Regions from separate parts of the Salinactinospora qingdaonensis genome, predicted to be linked through region 2. Evidence: riboswitches for the same ligand, from Rfam matches in the RefSeq annotation. Region 2 holds a riboswitch; the other holds the start of a gene.
What was found. A riboswitch is a leader RNA that binds a small molecule or an ion and turns the genes downstream of it on or off. The one in region 2 is predicted to bind cobalamin.
Positions count from the first base shown of each region.

Region 1: it holds a riboswitch for cobalamin, as region 2 does, so the genes downstream of both, ABD848_RS01050 (putative cobaltochelatase) here and metE (5-methyltetrahydropteroyltriglutamate--homocysteine S-methyltransferase) in region 2, are expected to answer to the same signal.

Region 1 covers NZ_BAABDD010000001.1:245,780-253,475, forward strand. The annotation lists gene cobI (precorrin-2 C(20)-methyltransferase) at 1-574, opposite strand, end outside; gene ABD848_RS01035 (GNAT family N-acetyltransferase) at 678-1,283, opposite strand; gene ABD848_RS01040 (cobyrinate a,c-diamide synthase) at 1,280-2,689, opposite strand; gene cobO (cob(I)yrinic acid a,c-diamide adenosyltransferase) at 2,877-3,479, opposite strand; gene ABD848_RS01050 (putative cobaltochelatase) at 3,547-5,649, opposite strand; cobalamin riboswitch at 5,705-5,833, opposite strand; gene ABD848_RS01055 (hypothetical protein) at 6,088-6,276, shown strand; gene ABD848_RS01060 (GNAT family N-acetyltransferase) at 6,292-7,092, opposite strand; gene ABD848_RS01065 (LLM class flavin-dependent oxidoreductase) at 7,227-7,696, opposite strand, start outside.
Region 2 covers NZ_BAABDD010000005.1:75,191-82,886, forward strand. The annotation lists gene ABD848_RS07055 (proteasome assembly chaperone family protein) at 1-232, shown strand, start outside; gene ABD848_RS07060 (quinone-dependent dihydroorotate dehydrogenase) at 240-1,379, shown strand; gene ABD848_RS07065 (DUF6461 domain-containing protein) at 1,371-1,988, opposite strand; gene ABD848_RS07070 (polysaccharide deacetylase family protein) at 2,622-4,166, opposite strand; cobalamin riboswitch at 4,640-4,869, shown strand; gene metE (5-methyltetrahydropteroyltriglutamate--homocysteine S-methyltransferase) at 5,059-7,350, shown strand; gene ABD848_RS07080 (methylated-DNA--[protein]-cysteine S-methyltransferase) at 7,642-7,696, shown strand, end outside.

The DNA.
Region 1 (7,696 bases), on a different contig from region 2:
GGATCACCTCGTCGGCGAAGCGGCCGAACTTGTAGGCGACGACGGTGCTGTCGCCGGCCAGTGCGCTGCGCAGTTGCTCGACGCCGTGAGTGACCGGCAGCAGCGTCACCGGTTCGCGGCCCTCCACGAGAACGGTCCCCGAACGCGCGGCCAGATCCTGCATCGCCGTGATACCGGCCACCGTCTCGATCTCAACGTCGGACACGAGTTCGCGCACCGTGTCGGCGAGGTAGGTGAAGGTGGAGTAGACGTTGGGATCGCCGATGGTGGCAAAGGCCACTGTCGCGGCGCCCCGCTCGAAGTGGGCGGCGACGGTGCGGGCGGCCTCTTCCCAGGCACGGAGGCGCCGTTGGCTGCGTCCACCGCGGTCGTTGAGGGCGAAGACCACGCGCTCAACGGTTTCGGCCTCGACGTGGGCGCGGACCGTGGCCTCGGCTCGGCCGGGCTCGTCGAGGGCCATGACCGGGACGAGGACCACGTCGGCTTCGCGCATTCGGCGCACGGCCTTGACCGTGACCAGTTCTGGGTCACCGGGGCCTACACCGACGCCGATCAGGCGTCTGCTCGCTACCATCCCACCACACTTTCGTCGCTGTTGTCCGGGGAGGCGGCGGGCGTCGACCTCATCGTCGTCGCCGCGCCAACGGTCGGGGCGTGTCGCTGGCGTTTACCGCCGATTAGGGTATCGGCAGGTCACGCTGGTGCCGCGGCGGGTCCAGGTCGGCGGGGATCACGCTGTAGACTGCGAGGTCGGAGCGGCCGGCGTGCAGGCGCATGGCGTTGCGTTCGATGCCCTCGTAGGTGAATCCGGCTTTGGCGGCGACCCGGCGGGAGCCGGTGTTGGCGGTGGCGGCCTTCAACTCGACGCGCTCGAAGCGCTGCTCGACGATGACCCATCGGGTGATCGCCACGACCGCCTCGGGAGCGTAGCCGTTACCGCGGGCCCACGGCGCGACCCAGTAGCCGATCTCGGTGATGCGGGAAGTCCACAGCGTGCGGTTGAGCCCAAAGGAGCCCACGAACAGCCCGGTGTCGCTTTCGATGGCGGCCCACTGCTGGCCGTCGCCGCTGACGCGCGCCGAAGGCGCCCCGGTGGTGCACCACTCCTCGGCGTCAGCGCGGGTATAGGCCACGCCGGGCCGCGGGAGGGGAATCCACCGTTGGGTGAGCGGATCAGTGGCGGCCTGGTGGAGCGGGTCGATGTCGGCTTCGGTGAAGGCGCGCAGGGTCAGCCGATCGGTCTCCAAAATGACCACCGGAAGCAGCATGTCGTGGGATCTCATGTGCGTTGTTTCCGGTTGTGCGCACGCGCGGCGTCGAGCAGGCGTGCGGCGATGCGGGGCGCTCCGGCCCAATTGAGGTGGAGGTAGGAGGCGTGCAGGGTGGGGCCTGCGAACCCTTCCGGCCCCGCTGCGCTCCACTGCCAGGCCGGCGTGTCACCGTGGGCGGGGGTGACGGCGGTGCGGTGGAACTCGTGCCCCTGCACGCGGGTACCGGCTCGCGCCAGCAGGGAGTCCGCGGGGGCCACGGCACGACGGTAGCCCAGGGTGAGCCGCTCGCTCATGTGGGCGTGGGCGGGAAGGACCCCGCACATGGCCGCACCGTCGAGACTGCGGCACAGGTAGAGCAGCCCGGCGCACTCGGCGGCGATGGGGGTACCGCGGCGAGCCGCTTGGGCCACGGCGGCGCGCAGCGGCACGTTGGCGGCCAGGTCGGCGGCGTGCACCTCGGGGAAGCCGCCGCCGATGACCAGACCTGAGGTGGCCTCGGGCAGCGTCTGGGCGTGGAGCGGGTCGAACGTGACGACCTCGGCGCCACCGGCGCGCAGCAGTTCCGTGTTTTCGGTGTAGGAGAAGGTGAACGCGGGACCGCCCGCCACCGCGACGCGCAGCGGCGGCTCGACGGAGGGAGCGACGGTGGCGAGAGCCGCATCACCGCTGGGGGCAGCGGCGGCGAGCGCTTCCTCCGGGCGCCACGGCTGGGTGGTGATCGCTCCGGCACCGCGGGCGAGGGCGGTGATGGCGTCGAGGTCACAGCAGGAGCCGATCAGTTCCCCGAGTTCGGCCACGGCGCTGCCGGCTGGAGTGGCTCGCTCGGCGGCCGGCACCAGACCAAGGTGCCGCGAGGGGGCGGCCACCGCGTCGCGGCGCGGGATCGCACCGAGCACCTCGACACCGGTATCGGCCATGGCGGTGCGCAGCAGTTCCTCGTGACGAGGCGAGCCGACGCCGTTGAGGATGACGCCGCCAACGTGCACCCGCGGGTCGAAGGTGCAAAAGCCGTGCACCAAGGCTGCAACGGAACGGCTGGTGCGCGCGGCGTCGACGACGAGGACGACGGGGGCCGCCAGCAGGGCGGCCACATGGGCGGTAGAGGCGAAGTCCCCGGGCCCGGGAAAGGGCGAAGGGTCGGCGGCGCCGTCGAAGAGCCCCATGACCCCTTCGATCACGGCGATGTCGGCGCCGTGGGCCCCGTGAGCAAACAAGGGGGCGATGCCGTCCTCACCACACAACACAGGGTCGAGGTTGCGCGGCGGCCTTCCGGTGGCCAGAGCGTGGTAGCCGGGGTCGATGTAGTCAGGGCCGACCTTGTGCCCCGACACCGTGGTGCCGCGCGCGGCGAAAGCGGCCATGACGCCGGTGGCCACCGTCGTCTTGCCGCTCCCCGACGCCGGAGCGGCGATCACCACACGTGGAACTGGCCGCACGCCCTCCTCCTCCCCTGTTGAGCGGTGGCTGGCAGCACTGGACGGGCCACAGTGTGGCGCCGTTGCCGACGCTGGGTCGCGGGCGCGGCGGCACGGGGCCGCGCCCGCCGTGGCTACCCAGGGATCGCCGATAGTACTCCTGTGGAACGTGGATTCTGAGCAGCGGCGATCACCACTCGATTCCGCGCTGGCCCTTCTGCCCGGTGTCCATCGGGTGCTTAGTCTTGGTCATCTCGGTGACCAGGTCGGCGGCCTCGGTCAGGCGCGGATCGGCGTCACGACCGGTGATAATCACGTGCTGGGCGCCCGGACGCTCCCGCAGGGTGGCCACGACGTCGTCGACATCGACCCATCCCCATTTCATGGGGTAAGTGAACTCGTCGAGGACGTAGAGTCGGTAGGTTTCGGCGGCGAGGTCGCGCTTGATCTGGGCCCAGCCCTCAGCGGCGTCGGCGGCGTGGTCCTGCTCGGTTCCGGGACGCTGAATCCACGACCAGCCCTCCCCCATCTTGTTCCAGGTGACGTTGCCGCCCTCGTCCGACTCCCCCAGTACGCGCAGTGCCTTCTCCTCACCGATGCGCCACTTGGCCGACTTGACGAACTGGAACACCCCGATGTCCCACCCTTGGGCCCAGCCGCGGGTGGCCAGGCCGAACGCAGCCGTGGACTTTCCCTTGCCCGCGCCGGTGTGGACGATGACGAGCGGCCGGTTGCGGCGCTGGCGTGTGGTCAGCCCGTCGTCGGGCACGTAAGCGGGCTTGCCCTGCGGCATGGTGGTTCTCTCCCCTACTGAAAGGTCAAAGTCGGGTCCGTGGTGGTTTCCGGGGCGGGCGCCGGGGTCAGGCGGCGCTGCGGGTGTGGCGCACCAGTCCGGCCAACGCATCGGCGCCGAGTTCGTCAAGGCGAACGGGGGTGGCCGCCATCTCGCCGGCGAGCTGGGCCGCGAGTCCAAGGCGCACCGGCCCGGACTCGCAGTCAACGACGACACCCTCCACTCGTTGGGCGCGCAGCCAGGCGCCGGCCCGCAGTGCCGAATCGACGCCGCCGTGCGTGGCTTTACCGTCGGTGACGACGATGAGCAGCGGGCGGCGGCGCGGGTCGCGTACCCGTTCCACACGCAGCACCTCGGCGGCGCGCAGCAGACCGGCCGCGAGCGGAGTACGGCCCCCGGTGCGCAGCTCACGCAGGCGCCGTGCGCCCGCCTCGACCGACGAGGTGGGCGGTAGCGCGAGGTCAGCGCCGTCACCGCGGAAGGTCACGATGCCGACCTTGTCGCGGCGCTGGTATGCGTCGAGCAGCAGGCTGAGCGCGGCCCCCTTAACGGCGCGCATCCGCTGGCGGGCCGCCATCGAACCGCTGGCGTCCACACAAAACAGGACGAGGTTGCCTTCGCGGCCTTCGCGCACGGCTTCACGCAGGTCGCCGCGGGCGAGGACGAGGCCGGGGCCGCTGCGACCGCGGGCGCGCTGGTGCACAGCGGCGGCACGCAGGGTCGCGGGCAGGTGCAGGGTGGTGATGCGCTGGTGGGGAGCACGCGCTCCAGACGTGCGGCCGTAGGGGGTCTCGGCGCGGGAGCGCCGCCCCGGCGTTCCACTCCCCATCCCCGAGACGCGAAACAGCCGCGGCCGGTAGGTCTCGGTGGGGTCGGCCGCCGCGTCCTGGGGAGCGGGCCCCTCGCCGTTGGCCTGTTCCTGCTGGCCAGTGGACTCTTCCGAGGGCTGGGGCCGGCCCCGTGCCGGGGTGGGGGCGCTGTCCTGGGCCGGTTCGGGCTCCTCGGTGGTGTCCCGGTCGGTCGGCGCGCCCGACTCGGGGGCGTCTTGACGAGCCTCGGTGGGCGGGGAGTCGCCGGAGCCGCCGTCGCTGTCACCGCCGGGTCCCCCCTCGGGGCCCTCCGGCGGGTCGTCAGGGTCTTTTGGGTCAGCATCACCGGCCTGGTCGAGCGCGTCCTGTAGCCGGTCCTCGTCGAGGCCGGGAGCGTCGAAGGGGTCGCGCCGTCTGCGGTGCGGCAGCGCCAAGCGCGCCGCGTCGCGCACGTCGTCGGCGTTGACCTCGACGTGGTCGCGCCAAGCGGCCAGGGCCATGGCGGCGCGGGCGGTAACGAGGTCGGCGCGCATGCCGTCGACCTCGAAAGCGGCACAGACGGCGGTGACTTGCCGCAGCGCGGCGTCGGTGAGGACAACGTCGGGTAGGCGCTTGCGCGCCTCGCGGATGTGGGCGGCGAGGTCGGCTTCCCGGTCAGCGAAACCGGCGGCGAAGGTCTCAGGGTCGGCGTCGAAGGCCAGCCGGCGCCGCACCACTTCGGCGCGTTCGGTGGGCTCGCGGGTGGCGGCCACCTCGACGGTGAGGCCGAAGCGGTCCAGCAACTGGGGCCGCAGTTCCCCCTCTTCAGGGTTCATGGTGCCCACGAGCAGGAAGCGGGCGGCGTGGCGTACCGAGACGCTCTCGCGCTCGACGTGCGAGGTGCCCATGGCCGCGGCGTCGAGGAGCAGGTCGACAAGGTGGTCGTGGAGCAGGTTGACCTCATCGACGTAGAGCACGCCGCGGTGGGCGGCGGCGAGCAGTCCAGGCTCGAACGCCGCGACCCCTTCGGTCAGCGCCCGCTCGATGTCCAACGATCCGGCGAGCCGGTCCTCGCTGGCACCCACCGGCAACTCCACCAACTGCGAGGGGCGGACGTGCGAGGGTGCGGACGTGTCGTGCGGACCGTCAGGGCACTCGGGGTCGGGGTCAGCCGGATCGCAGGAGAAACGGCAGTCGGTGACGACGGTGAGGTCCGGCAGCAGGGCAGCCAGAGCGCGCACGATGGTGGACTTGGCGGTGCCCTTCTCACCGCGCACGAGCACCCCGCCCACCGAGGGAGAGACGGCGTTGACGATGAGGGCGAGCTTGAGGTCGTCCATGCCGACGACCGCGCTGAAGGGGTAGCGAGCGGCAGCGCTCACGGGTTTCCTTTCCGTCCGGGTCTCCACGCCCGTTGGGGTTGGTCATAGCGCCGCGCAGTGTCCTGGCTCCCGGATCGCCGCTCCCCCGCTGCCTTCCCGCCGGCGAACCGGCAGTGGCGTTGGGTGGCGGGGTCGCTCCCCGGTCACAGTGGCGGGACCGCCCCGGCTTCTCACCGGGTTCCTGCGAGCCGGTGGGGTCCGTGAGGGAGGCTCACCGGCTCGGCGCCGTGTCCCAGGATGACACATCACGGTCGGATAGCAGGCCCGGTGGGGCGGCTTACGGCGCCCCGGGGGCCGGTAACGCCACGACCTGCGCGCCGAGGCCCGTATCCGGCGGCGTTTCGGCGATCCACGCCAGCATGTGGTGTAGACCAATTGCGTGTGGGTATCCCCAAAACGCGACATTCCCCCATCGCGACAGTTACGAGGCGACCAAACATGCCTAACGACACCACCGAACACCGCGAGTCCCGGCTCCCCCGGCAGGAGATCGGCGACGAACGCGCCGCGGCGCACCCGCCCACCCACGACTCCTCCGAGGAACGGCACCCCCACGAGAAGACGGGTAAGCCCAGCGAATTCAACACCTTCGCCACCCTGGAGGCGGTCCACCGCGGGCAGGAGTGAGCCCACCGGACGTGGTCACCGTGTCCGCGACGGCCAAGCGTAATAACGGGTGACCGCCACCGGCCGGAAACCAAGACGAGCGTAGAAACTCTTGGGCCAGTCGGCGGCGTCGGCCCGGATCAGTACGGGCCGGATGCCGCGCGAGCGGGCTTGGGTGACCGCATGGTGCAGCAACTGGGTTGCCACACCGCGGCCTCGGAACTCGGAGTGGACGAACAGGTCCTCCACCATGGCCATGGTTGCGCCGGGACGGGCCCACGAGGCGAAGAAGCCACACGGCTGCCCCTCGCACCGGGCGATCCAGTAGGCCACGCTGGGCAGCTTGACACGTCGGGCGGTGACGGCCTCAGTGGTGTACTCGATCGGCCGTAGCGCCGTGCCGGCCCCGCGCGCCTCTTCGTCGTGGTCCATCCGAAACAACGCTTCCAGGCACGCCCAATCCTCGCTGGTGCGGGCGGGGCGGATTTCGGCGGGTCGGCGCCGTGGGGCCGGAATCACGTCCGTCGCCACCATCTCCACCTGGGTCTGCGACGGCGACCACCCTTCCAGTAGCAACGTGGCCTCCGTGGCGCTGCTGGTGCGCGGACCGACGTAGATCTCGGCCGCGGTACCGATCCACTCCACCGCGTCATCGAGGAGGGCACGGACCTGCCCAGAACCGTTGGCCACGAGGCCGGTGACCACGTTGCAGTAGGCGACGTGAGGTGCCAAGCGGTTACGGATCAACCGCGCCCCGTTGAGGGTACGTGTCTCGCCGCCGAGAGCCCAGAACCCGGCGATCGTGTCCTCCACCGCCCACCCCAGGTGCTCCATCATTTGCTCAACACTAGCGAGCGTGGTTTCGCGCTACGGCGGATTTCCCCGAAACCCCGGGCTTGCGAGCGACGCTGGCCGGCAGTGGCCACCGGCCGGTCGCTGGGGCAGAGAGCCTCGTGTGACGAGAAGCGGTCTCAGTCACGCGGCTTGAGCCCGAACTCGACGGCCAACAACTCGAAACTGCGCCTGCGGGCGTCGGCCACGGGCATGGGGGTGGCGATGACGACCTCGTCGGCGTGAGCTTGCTCAGCAACAGCCCGTACCCGCTGGGCGACCTCGGCGGGTTGGCCGACAAACATGCGGTCAGCCATGGAACGCCGGGTCAATTGATAATGGGAGTCAGAGCGGAACTCGCGGGCCTGAGCCATAGAGGTGGGAGTGCGCCCGTTGGAGCGCACCTTGCTCATCTGCAACGCCCAGAACGCGGCGAAGTCCTCTGCCTCCTCGGCGTCCTCGGTGGCAAACGCGATCACCGAGAAGCTGCTGTAAGGGGTGGACCGCCGTGACGAGGGGCGGAAGTGGTCGCGGTAGCGCCGCAGCATGGGCACGGTGTAGTCGGGGTTGATCTGCTGGGCGAACGAGAACGGTAAGCCGTGGGCGGCAG
Region 2 (7,696 bases):
GGAGCAGGCCCGCGAGACCGACGCCGAAATCGAGCAACAGGTGGCGGCCTCCGAAGAGATCCAGCGCGTCGTACGTAGCCTGGAGCAGCAGTACGACGACTTCATGACGGCCCGCGAGGGGCTCTCCGGCTCGCTGGCCTCCGAGGACGGAGCGGGACTGCCCACAGCCGAGGAACTCGGCGCGGAGCTGGAGCGCTACCTCGCCGAACGCGACCGCGGTTCGGAAGGGTGAACCCAGCGTGCTCTACCAGGCGCTCTTCCACACCGTGCTGCGCCGCGTCGATGCCGAAACCGTGCACCGGCTCAGTTTCGCCGCGCTGCGTGGCCTCAGCGCCGTTCCTGGCGCCGCTGGGGCGGCGCGGCGGGTCACCGGCCCCCGCGACCCAGAACTGCGCGTCAGCGCCTTCGGGCGCGAGTTCCCCAGCCCGTTGGGTCTGGCCGCAGGCTTCGACAAAAACGCCGAGGGCATGCACGGCCTCATGGCCTTGGGCTTTGGCTACGTCGAGATCGGCACTGTGACGGCGCGACCGCAGCCGGGCAACCCCAAGCCGCGCCTGTTCCGGCTAATCGCCGACCGCGCGATCGTGAATCGGATGGGGTTCAACAACGCCGGCTCAGCCGCTGTGGCCCGCCGACTGGCCCGTTACCGCCAGCGCCGCGGTCGCCGGTTCATCGTGGGTGCCAACATCGGCAAAACCAAGGCCGTCCCCGAAACAGCGGCCATCGACGACTACGTTGCCAGCGCCCGCCGCTTCGCCGGGCTCGCCGACTACCTCGTGGTCAACGTGAGCTCTCCCAACACGCCCGGGCTGCGCGATCTCCAGGCCGTCCACCACCTGCGGCCCCTGCTGCGCGCGGTGCGTACGACCCTTGACGAGGCCGGTCACCCCGACCTGGCGCTTCTCGTCAAGATCGCCCCCGACCTCGCCGATGACGACATCGACGCTGTGGCCGACCTCGCCCTCGACCTGGGGCTGCACGGCATCATCGCCACCAACACCACCATTTCCCGCGACGGCCTCGACACGCCTGCCGGCGAGGTCGCCGCCGTCGGTGCCGGCGGCCTGTCCGGCGCTCCGCTCAAGGAACGCTCGCTGGAGGTGCTGACGCGGCTGCGGGCCCGCGTCGGAGACCAGCTCGTTCTCGTCGCGGCCGGCGGGATCGAAACTCCTTACGAGGCGTGGCGGCGCATCCGGGCCGGCGCCACCCTCGTCCAGGGCTACACCGGCCTGATCTACGGCGGTCCCCTATGGCCCCGCCGACTCCATCGCGGGCTGGCCGCTATGGTGCGTGCCGCCGGCTACACCTCGCTGGGCCAGGCCGTTGGCGCCGACGCGCCGCAGCGAACCGGTGCGCCCGCACCCCGTTCCTCAGCCTGACGCCAGCGGCGCCCCGGCGTCGAGTTGGGCCCCCAGCAACGGCCCGGCCAGATGCCCGGGGCGCACCCGTGCCCCCGTAACCCGTTCAGCCAGCGCCAGGACAGCGGCGCCGGGATCTTCGGGGCCGGGGTGGACGCCCTCCGGCTCCAGTCCCACCGCCGACATGTGCGCGTTCAGCGCGTCGGGATCGGTCCCGCGCCGGATCTGGGGGGAGCGAGCGTCGAACAGGGTCCGCAGCACCCCGTCGACGACCCAGCGAAACTCGTAGCGGTGGTCCATGACCACGCGCAGCGAGACCAGTTCTGTGCCCGCCGACAGCGCTCGGTAGCGCTCCGGCCGGCATGCCTGGCAGCCCGTGGGTTCCACGAGCACCGACCAACCGTCGACGTGGAACGCATGGGCGGTCTGCGGCGGCGGATCTTCGCCGCACAGACACGCTTCGACGGCTTCGGCAATGGGCAGGGAGCGCAGCAGTCGCTCCTCGGCGCCCAGTCGGCGAAGCGCCTCGGCTTTGGACACGCCCTTGACGTAGGACATGCAGTACGCCTCGGCGAGATCGGGCTGGGTCTCGTGAAACCAGGCGTAGTCGTGGGGGATCGCAGCCGACATGAACCCGTTCCTTCCGCTCACGGGGGTGTTCGTGCCGCGGGCGACGTCGTCCGTTTCGGCATCGATGCCTGTGCTAGAGGATTCCCGCCAGTGACGGGGCTAAGCGCGGGCTAGTGCAAAATACCGCAGGGGCGGGCGCCCCGACGAGATCTTGTGTGCCTGTATTGTCGCTATTGTCGCTGCGCCGCAGCAGGGGAACCGTCACCCTCGTGGCTGGAGGCTCCCGCGCGGCAGGACGCCGGTATCGATCCGCTAGCCGGCATCGTCGCCTTCACGTCACTGCCAGCACACCACGGGAGCTGAGGATTCCCGCTCGCTCAGCGCCGTCCATTGTAGTTATCGGCTCATGGGTGTGGGTGACGCCTGGCGCCGCTCAACTCAAGCCGTATCCACCCCCATGCTACTGCGGGGCGGTTCCTCGTCGCAGCTTTGGACGGGTTTGGACGGGGGCGACCGCCCTATCTTTGCGGCCACGGTCACCGGTTCGATCGGTGGGTCCAAGGGGCGAGCGGCACCCTTCGCGCGGTGGACTGGCCGCAGCGGCCGGTCCACCGCGCGAAGGCGGTCGTCCGGTTCTTTCGGCAGCGCCTCGGTCGCCGCTCTCTCCCGCCGAGCGGCGCCTGCCCGCTGGTTTTAGTCGCCAGCCTTGAAGTAGCGCTTGCCGGGATCGGTGTCGCCCAGCAGTTCGGAGATGGTGACCATGGTGTAGCCCTGCTGGCTGAGCTGCTCCACGATCGATGGCACCGCGTCGATCGTGGTGGAGTGGATGTCGTGCATCAGGATGATCGCCCCGGGCTTGGCGCGGGAGACCGCGCGGTCGGCGACGATGCCGGCGTCGCGGTCGCGCCAGTCGTTGGTGTCGATGCTCCAGATGATCTGAGCCAGCCCCATGTCCTTGGTGACGCTGGCGACCGTGCCGTTGGTGGCGCCGTAGGGGGGTCGCATCAGTTCCATCGAGTAGCCGGTCTCGCGCCGTACCAGCGCGTTGACCGGGGCTAGTTCCCCACGGATCTGTGCGGTGCTCAGCGTCCTCAGGTCCGGGTGTTTCACGGTGTGGTTGGCCACCTCGTGGCCCTCGGCATACTCGCGGCGCACGATGCGCGCGTGCTCGCGTACCGGTCCGCCGGTGACGAAGAACGTGGCCTTCGCGTCGTACTCGGCCAGCGTGTCCAGCAGGTGGGGCGTGCCACCCCCCGGGCCGTCGTCGAAGGTGAGCGCCACGCACTTCGTGTCGGCGGCCGAGCAGTCGACCTCATCGTCGTTGACCGGCAGCACCCCGGGAACCGCGCCGTAGGTGGTGCCCGAAGGCGAGGGGCTGGCCGGGGGCTCGGAGGGCGTCGAGGAGCCGGCAGCGGACGGGGAGGCCGAGCCGGCGGAACTGTCCGATGGGCTGACCGAAGGGCTCGTGTCCGGAAGGGCGAAGTCGGCGGTGAGCACCTGCGCCTCCTCCTGAGCGCGCTTACCCAACTCCGAGAGCAGGGGAGCGACGTCCTCCGCGCTGATGACCGCGTGTACCCGCCCGGTGTCGACGGGAGCCACCTGGCCCTCGTCGAACTCCACGACGAGTTCCCCCCGCGGGTTGAAGCCGAGCGAGTCGTACAACCGCAGGATGGGGTAGATGCTGGCGGTGTCGACACCTTCCTGGTCCGCCAGTTCCTCCTTGACCAGCTTGTTCAACGTTTCGAGCTGTTTTTGGCCCGCGAGGAGTTCGGTCGCGAAGGCCGGCTGGCCCGATGTGGCGTCGTACCAGTAGGTGGAGTGGGCGGTACGCGGCCCGCGGGAGTCGGTTTCCTCCCGCGTCAGCCGTACCCCGACGATGTCCTCGCCGGTCACGGTGACCTCCCACGACATCGCGATCCGCTCGGCCCCCGGGTTGGCGTCGAGGAAGTCGCTCACCTCACGGTTGGTGCTGCGTTTGAGCTGGTCGGTCAGGGGGGCGGCGTTAGGGATCGCAGGGTAGGCCACATCGATCTGCGCCCCGCCCTTCTCCTCGGTGCGGGTCTTTTCCGCCAAGCCCGTCACCAGGCTGGGGTCGACCACCGTCATCTGGTCAGGGGCGCCGGTCGCCTCGATCTGTTCATCGGCGCTTTGCGTGGTTGAGGACTGCTGCGCGTCCTCGGGCTCGCTTGAGCACGCCGCCAAGACAACGACCGCTGCGGCGGTTGCGGCGAGTCGCATGGTGGGCCTGGGCCGAGGGGCTAGGGCGTGCCGGGCGACGCTTGTCAGCGCAGGGGTGAAAGATTCGCCAGCTTCGCTCAAGGGGCAGACAGTCCTTTGGGGGTCGGGGTGCGGCTGAACCATGTGGGGGTGTGACGGGATGGTGTCCCCGGCCAGGGCGCGTCGCGGCGGTGTGGCAGAGGAACACCGTGGTGAGACAGCTCTTTGCCGTCGCATGGCGCTTTCCTGGCCGCTGTCGCGCCGGCTCTGGGCAGACAGGCCCGACACGGCAGAGGCACGGGGCACGCACGGCGGAGATCGAGCCCCACCATGGATATGACCCGCGGATTATCATATTTGGTTCCGTCTTGGTGCCAGAAGTCTAGCGGGTCGCTACGACCGTGATCAGTGCCTCATCTCCGGATTTTTCGCATGTCAACGACTTTTTATGAGTTCCGCAGGGCCACTCTCGGGACGGAAGCCAACGTGTGCCTATACTCGGCAGCGCGGTTGGTTCACTCCCGGTGCTCGCGCCGTGAGTGTCGCAAGAGGGAACCCGGTGAGAATCCGGGACTGCCCCGCAGCGGTGTGTGGGAACGAACGCCATCACCCAGGCACTGGGCGCCACGACGGCGCTCGGGAAGCCGATGGCCAGTAGGAGGTATGACGTCGGCGTTGTGCCGTGCCCACGAGTCCGAAGACCTGCCACCGCCCGTGGGCGCGACGGCGCGCTCACGGTGTCCACGGCCTTCGAGGGATGGGCTGCGGCGACACTAGGCGGAACAGCAGCAGGCGCATCCGCTGTGCCCGATCGCAGGCCCCCTTTGTCGTGCCGGGACGGCCGTGCAGATCGACGAGGGAGAGATTGCGCCATGCAGATCCGCTCGATCACCCGTATGTGGGGTGACAAGCGATGACGACCACTGTTCTCGGATACCCCCGCATCGGCTCCGACCGGGAGCTCAAACGAGCCTGTGAATCCTACTGGAAGGGCGACATCCCGGCCGCAGAGCTGGACTCCGTGACGTCCTGGCTGCGCCGCACCACGTGGCAGACCCTGCGCGAGGCGGGCATCGACGCCATCCCGTCCAACACCTTCTCCAACTACGACCACGTACTCGACACGGCGGTACTGTTCGACCTCGTGCCGGCCCGGTTCGCCACCATCGGAGCCGCGGCCGACACCGACGACCGCGAAGCCGAGCTACGGCGCTACTTCGCCATGGCCCGCGGAGCCGACGCCGCGCCGCCGTTGGAGATGACCAAGTGGTTCGACACCAACTACCACTACCTCGTTCCCGAGCTCACGCCCCACACCCGGCCCCGGCTGGCCGGACGTAAGCCACTGTCGGAGTATGTGCAGGCCAAGGGGCTGGGCATCGAGACTCGCCCGGTGCTGGTGGGGCCGCTCACTTTGCTGATGCTGGCCAAGCCCGGAGCTGAGGCCCCCGAGGGCTGGCAGCCCTTGGAGCTGCTCGACGACCTCGTGGCCTGCTACGGCGAGCTGCTCGACCAGCTCGCCGCGGCCGGAGTGAGCTGGGTCCAGTTCGACGAGCCCATCCTGGTCACCGACGCCGGCCAGGCGGCCTTGCAGGAGTTGGAGCGCGCCTACAGCCGGCTCGGCGGCGCCACCCAGCGCCCCAGCATCGCGGTCATGACCTACTTCGGCACGGTCGGAGCCCAGGCCCTCGACATCTTCAAGCAGATGCCGATCGAGGGAGTGGGGCTGGACTTCACCACCCCCGAGACCCGCTCCGATCTGGTGCGCGTTTCCGGACTGGGCGGCAAGACCCTGTTCGCCGGTGTGGTCGACGGGCGCAACGTGTGGCGCGCCGACATCCCAGCCACCCTGGCCACCCTGTCCTCACTTCTGGGGCTGGCCGGCGAGGTCGTGGTGAGCACGTCGTGCTCGCTGCTCCACGTCCCCATCGATCTGGCGCGCGAGACCGAACTCGACCCCGTGCTGCGGGAGCGGCTGGCCTTCGCCCGGCAGAAGCTCGACGAGGTGGGGCTGCTGGGGCGCGCCATGGCCGGCGACGCTACGGCCGAGAACGAGCTGGAACGGGCGCGCGCCAGAGCGGCCCAGCCTACGCCGAAGTCCTTCATCGACAGCCGGGTGCGCGCCCGGCTGGAATCGCTTGGCGGCAAGGACGCGCGTCCCGACTACGCACAGCGCTCCAAAGAGGAGATCGCGAAGCTGCCACTGCTGCCCACGACCACGATCGGTTCCTTCCCGCAGACCTCAAAGGTGCGGTCGGCGCGGGCGGCGCATCGGGCGGGCCGCATCGACGACCAGGAGTACGAGCGTCGCATGCGCGCCGAGATCGATCGGGTCATCGCGTTGCAGGAGGACATCGGCCTCGATGTCCTCGTCCACGGTGAGCCCGAGCGCAACGACATGGTGCAGTACTTCGCCGAACGCCTTGACGGCTACGCCACGACCAAGCATGGCTGGGTGCAGTCCTATGGGTCGCGCTACGTCCGCCCCCCGATCCTCTACGGGGACGTTTCGCGGCCCTCGCCCATCACGGTGGGGTGGAGTACCTACGCTCAGTCGCGGACCGACAAGCCGGTCAAGGGCATGCTGACCGGCCCGGTGACCATGCTGGCCTGGTCGTTCGTCCGCGACGACCAGCCGTTGGGCGACACGGCCCGCCAAGTCGCTCTCGCTCTGCGCGACGAGGTCACCGACCTGGAGCGAGCCGGAATCCGCCACATCCAGGTCGACGAGGCTGCGCTGCGTGAGCTGCTGCCGCTACGGGAGAAAGAGCACAGCGACTACCTGGAGTGGGCGGTCGGCTCGTTCAGGATCGCCACCTCCGGGGTGGCCGACAGCACGGTGATCCACTCCCATATGTGCTACTCCGAATTCGGCCGGATCGTCAGCGCGATCGACTCCCTCGACGCCGACGTCACCAGTGTCGAGGCGGCGCGTTCCCACATGGAGCTCGTCGACGATCTCGCCGCTGCGGGGTATCGCCGCGGTATCGGCCCGGGGGTCTACGACATCCACTCGCCCCGCGTGCCCTCCGTGGCAGAGATCGAGACCTCCCTGCGCGCCGCTCTCAACGGCGTCGAGGCCGCGCGGCTGTGGGTGAACCCCGACTGCGGTCTGAAGACCCGCTCATATGCCGATATCGAGCCCGCACTGCGCAACATGGTCGAGGCCACCCGCCGGGTGCGCGCCGAACTGGGCGCTCGCTAAGGGGCCGCGTTACGGTCCCGGTTGCCGCACGCCATGTTGCGACAACCGAAGTGCCGGTTGCGGCCGCCTGACCGCAGCACAGCGGCTGTTGCCCCGGTGCCTTCGGGGGCCTCGTAGCGCCCGCTGTCGCGGGACAAGGGGAGACGCCCCTGAGGGCCGGGCTGTGCCCGACCGCGGTCGAACCCCCGCGCCGGCGGGTGCTGCGTGCCGATCGGCACGCAGCACCCGCCGCTTCTTGGTTTACTGGCGAAGGCAGCCGCCCGGGACACGCAGCGAAGGGGAGCGGTCGCGATGATCGAGGCCACCATTATCGATACACCTCTGGGGCCGTTGAGCCTCCTCGCAC